2 regions of the Streptomyces sp. NPDC058464 genome follow, and region 2 is predicted to be linked to the other one. Evidence: riboswitches for the same ligand, from Rfam matches in the RefSeq annotation. Region 2 holds a riboswitch; the other holds the start of a gene.
What was found. A riboswitch is a leader RNA that binds a small molecule or an ion and turns the genes downstream of it on or off. The one in region 2 is predicted to bind ZMP and ZTP.
Positions count from the first base shown of each region.

Region 1: linked by a shared signal. The riboswitch ahead of ACFWPQ_RS03675 (glycine hydroxymethyltransferase) and the one ahead of ACFWPQ_RS26105 (bifunctional 5,10-methylenetetrahydrofolate dehydrogenase/5,10-methenyltetrahydrofolate cyclohydrolase) in region 2 are both predicted to bind ZMP and ZTP.

Region 1 is NZ_JBHXMA010000002.1:157,546-159,976, reverse strand. It holds gene ACFWPQ_RS03675 (glycine hydroxymethyltransferase) at 1-1,045, opposite strand, end outside; ZMP/ZTP riboswitch at 1,078-1,168, opposite strand; gene rocD (ornithine--oxo-acid transaminase) at 1,273-2,431, shown strand, end outside.
Region 2 is NZ_JBHXMA010000020.1:208,228-210,658, forward strand. It holds gene ACFWPQ_RS26100 (CU044_5270 family protein) at 1-128, shown strand, start outside; gene ACFWPQ_RS26105 (bifunctional 5,10-methylenetetrahydrofolate dehydrogenase/5,10-methenyltetrahydrofolate cyclohydrolase) at 141-989, opposite strand; ZMP/ZTP riboswitch at 1,015-1,097, opposite strand; gene ACFWPQ_RS26110 (hypothetical protein) at 1,114-1,281, opposite strand; gene ACFWPQ_RS26115 (nuclear transport factor 2 family protein) at 1,269-1,634, opposite strand; gene ACFWPQ_RS26120 (hypothetical protein) at 1,808-2,104, shown strand; gene ACFWPQ_RS26125 (ABC transporter ATP-binding protein) at 2,201-2,431, opposite strand, start outside.

The DNA of each region.
Region 1 (2,431 bases), on a different contig from region 2:
GCATCAGGCCCTCGGCCAGCGCGCGCGAGTTGTCGACGATGCGCTGGGCGTAGTCCTGGAAGGCGGGCTGCCGGGCCTCGGCGAGGGCGACGGCCTTGGCGGCCATGACGTGCGGGAGCGGGCCGCCGAGGACCATCGGGCAGCCGCGGTCGACCTGGTCCTTGAGGGAGTCGTCGCACAGGACCATGCCGCCGCGCGGGCCGCGCAGCGACTTGTGGGTGGTCGTGGTGACGATCTGGGCGTGCGGGACCGGGTCGAAGTCGCCGGTCAGGACCTTGCCGGCGACCAGGCCCGCGAAGTGCGCCATGTCGACCATGAGGGTCGCGCCGACCTCGTCGGCGATCTCCCGCATGATCCGGAAGTTCACCAGACGGGGGTACGCGGAGTAGCCGGCGACGAGGATCAGCGGCTTGAAGTCGCGGGCCTGGGCGCGCAGCGCGTCGTAGTCGATCAGGCCGGTGGCCGGGTCGGTGCCGTAGGAGCGCTGGTCGAACATCTTGCCGGAGATGTTCGGGCGGAAGCCGTGGGTGAGGTGGCCGCCGGCGTCCAGGGACATGCCGAGCATCCGCTGGTTGCCGAAGGCCTGCCGCAGCTCGGCCCAGTCGGCCTCGGAGAGGTCGTTGACCTGGCGGGCGCCGGCCTTCGCGAGGAAGGGGACCTCGACGCGGTCGGCGAGGACGGCCCAGAAGGCGACCAGGTTGGCGTCGATGCCGGAGTGCGGCTGGACATAGGCGTGCTGCGCGCCGAACAGCTCGCGGGCGTGCTCGGCGGCGAGCGCCTCGACGGTGTCCACGTTGCGGCAGCCGGCGTAGAAGCGGCGGCCGACGGTGCCCTCGGCGTACTTGTCGCTGAACCAGTTGCCCATCGCGAGCAGGGTCGCCGGGGAGGCGTAGTTCTCCGAGGCGATCAGCTTGAGCATCTCGCGCTGGTCGGCGACCTCCTGGCCGATGGCGTCGGCGACGCGCGGCTCGACCGCGCGGATCACGTCGAGGGCGGCGCGGTAGGCGGTGGACTCGGTGGACAGGGGCGCAGACGGGTCAGACATTCGGGACCTCCGGACATGGCGTTCGGCATTCACGGTTCGGCCCAGGCGCACGGCACTCGGTCACGACACGGGCCGCTCCCCGATGGTCGGTCCCATCCCAGCGCGCCAGTCACGGCCCGTGGATCACATTACCGGGCACGCCGGGCCCGAGGGCCGTGGCGTCCACCAGTCGGGCAGGGACAGAGGGTAGGAAAGGGGGCAGTCCGAACGCGTTCCCTGGAGTCGCCGTGACCACTACGGAAGCCCTCATCGCCGCCGCCGACGCGCACGGCGCGCACAACTACCACCCGCTGCCGGTGGTGATCGCGACGGCCGACGGCGCCTGGATGACGGACGTCGAGGGGCGCCGGTACCTGGACTTCCTGGCCGGCTACTCGGCGCTGAACTTCGGGCACGGCCACCCGCGCCTGGTCGCGGCCGCGAAGGCCCAGCTGGAGCGGGTGACGCTGACGTCGCGGGCGTTCCACCACGACCGGTTCGCCGCGTTCTGCACCCAGCTGGCAGAGCTGTGCGGGATGGAGATGGTGCTGCCGATGAACACGGGCGTGGAGGCCGTGGAGACGGCGGTGAAGACCGCCCGGAAGTGGGGGTACCGGGTCAAGGGCGTGCCGGCGGAGATGGCGAAGGTCGTGGTGGCGGGCGGCAACTTCCACGGGCGTACGACGACCGTGATCAGCTTCTCCACTGATCCGGAGGCGCGGGCGGACTTCGGGCCGTACACGCCCGGCTTCGAGATCGTGCCGTACGGGGACCTGACGGCGATGCGGGCCGCGGTGACCGAGAACACCGTCGCGGTGCTGCTGGAGCCGATCCAGGGCGAGTCGGGGGTGATCGTGCCGCCGGAGGGCTATCTGGCGGGGGTGCGGGAGCTGACCCGGGAGCGGAACGTGCTCTTCGTCGCCGACGAGATCCAGTCGGGGCTGGGCCGCACCGGGCGGACGTTCGCGTGCGAGCACGAGGGGGTCGTACCGGATGTGTACGTGCTCGGGAAGGCGCTCGGGGGCGGGGTGCTGCCGGTGTCGGCGGTGGTGGCGAGCGCGGAGGTGCTCGGGGTGTTCCGGCCCGGGGAGCACGGGTCGACCTTCGGGGGGAATCCGCTGGCCTGTGCGGTGGCGCTGGAGGTGATCGCGATGCTGCGGACCGGGGAGTTCCAGGAGCGGGCGGCCGAGCTGGGCGAGCTGCTGCACCGGCGGCTGGCGGAGATCGCGGGCAGTGGACGGGTGACGGCGGTGCGGGGGCGGGGGCTGTGGGCGGGCGTGGACGTGGATCCGGGGGTGGGCTCGGGGCGGGCGGTCTCGGAGCGGCTGTTGGAGCGGGGAGTGCTGGTGAAGGACACGCACGGGGTGACGGTGCGGGTGGCTCCGCCGCTGGTGGTGGCGGAGGAGG
Region 2 (2,431 bases):
GCCGGATGCTGATCCTCGACCCGGCCACCGGGACCGTCCTCGGCATGGAGTCCACACTCACCCGGGACGACCCCGAGTACGGCGTGAAGGCCGGGGCCGTCATGCAGTACAGCGCCTGGATGCGCTGAGCACGCCCCGCGTCACGCCCCGAGCTGCCGGGCGGCCGCCGTCACCGTCTGCTCCAGCAGTACGGCGATGGTCATCGGACCGACCCCGCCCGGCACCGGCGTGATCAGCGAGGCCCGCTCGACGGCGGTGTCGAAGTCGACGTCGCCGACGTTGCCCTCGTTGTAGCCGGCGTCGAGCACGACCGCGCCCGGCTTGATGTCCTGGCCCCGGATCAGCCGGGGCCGGCCCACGGCGGCGACCACGATGTCGGCCTCGCGGACGACCGCCGACAGGTCGCGGGTACGGGAGTGGCAGTAGGTGACGGTGGCGTCGCGGGCCAGCAGCAGCATGCCGGCCGGCTTGCCCAGGATCGCGCTGCGGCCGACGACCACCGCTCGCTTCCCTGCCGGGTCGACGTCGTAGGCGTCGAGGAGCCGCAGGATGCCGCCGGGCGTGCAGGAGACGAAGCCGGGCAGGCCGAAGCTCATTGTCGCGAACGACGCGAAGGTCACGCCGTCCACGTCCTTCTCCGGCGCGATCGCCTCGAACGCGGCCCGCTCGTCGATGTGTTCGCCGACCGGGTGCTGGAGCAGGATGCCGTGCACGGCCGGGTCGGCCGACAACTCGCCCAGGACGGCGACGAGTTCCTCGGTGGTCGTGGCGGCGGGCAGGGCCACGTGCCGGGAGGCGATGCCCGCCTTGCGGCTGCGGTTCTGCTTCATCCGGACGTAGGTGACGGAGGCGGGGTCCTCGCCGACGAGCACGGTCGCCAGACACGGTGTGACACCGGTCCGCGCCGTGAGGTCGGCGGCCCGCTTCGCGGTCTCCTCGACGATCCGGCGGGCGACGGCGGTTCCGTCGATGAGGCGGGCCTGGGACATGCGGCACACTCCTGAGCTGTTCGACCTTGATCGCCCAGGCGCACGGCATCGACGGTGCGGACCGCTCCACGGTGGTGATCCACCTCAGCGCCAGTCACGGCCCGCCCACAGGGTAACCGAGCCGTCAGCGCTTCCCGCGGCGGTGCGGCGCCCGCAGGACCGTCCACAGCAGCAGGGCGGGCGCACCGCGACGCCGGCGGCGGGCGTGTCCCAGCGCCGCCCGCGCCGAGAAGGTCCAGGTCAACCGGGAGCTGACCTGGACCCTCGCGGTCCTCCCGACTACTCGTCCCATGCCTGGATCATGATCTGCTCGGCGATCTTGCCGTCCCGCAGCGTGATCATCGACTCGGCGAGCACCCGGACCCCGTCCCCGTACTCGCAGGACTCGCTGAACGCGGCCTTGTCGCCCTGGACGATGCACTGGTCCAGCGTGTGTGTCATGTCGCGGCTGTAGACGTCGTCCAGCAGCGCGGCGATGTCCCTGCGGCCGTGCAGGACCTTGGGGTGGCTGGGCTGGGTGTTGCGGTCGATGATGCGGATCTCCGCGTCGTCCGCGTAGAGCGCCAGCAGGCTGTTCCCGGTGTTCCCCTCTATGGCCCGGCGCAACGTGGCGGTGTCGAACGTGGAACCGGTCGCGGTGCCCATGGTGACCTCCTGCGGGAGCCCGCGACCCGATGCGGAGCAGGCCGCGCGAGCCCCTCACATCGAGCGTCCTCCGCCCCGCCGGGGTCGGCAAGCGCAGGCCGCGCACTCCGCCTGACGGGTGAGGGGGAGCGGCTGCCCGTGTCCGGCCCGGTGCCGGGGCCGTTGCTGAGGACATGATCTCAACACGACGTATCGTCGCCGCCGTCGGCCTTGCCGTCGGGGTCACCGGCCTCGCCGCGCCGCTGGCGAACGCGGCCGACGCGAGCGCGCAGCACCCCGGGAAGCTCACCGCGCTCGGCGTGCTCGACTCGCTCGCCCGCAGTGACATCCCGGCGCCGTACAAGGACGAGATCCCGAAGGTCTCGGACCAGCTGCAGGGCCTGAACGGAGTCCAGAGGCTGGGCGAACTGCACCAGGTCACCGACCTGGCCGCGCCCGTCATGGGACTGGTGCCGGCCGTCGAGTCCTGACCCCCCTGACCGCATCGCGAGGGCCGTCCCGGAACCGGGGCGGCCCTCCGCCGTACCCGGCCCCCGGACGCCGTGACCTACGGCCGGATGCCGTGGTCAGTGCTCGGAGGCGAGGAACTGTGTCGCCGCCAGCTCCGCGTACAGCGGGTCCGCCGCCACCAGCTCGCGGTGCGTGCCCACCGCGCGGACCAGGCCCGCGTCCATGACGACGATCCGGTCCGCCATGGTCACCGTCGACAGCCGGTGCGCAACCACCAGCACCGTGGTCGACCGCGCCACGTCGGCGACCGTGTCCCGGAGCGCCGCCTCGTTCACCGCGTCCAGCTG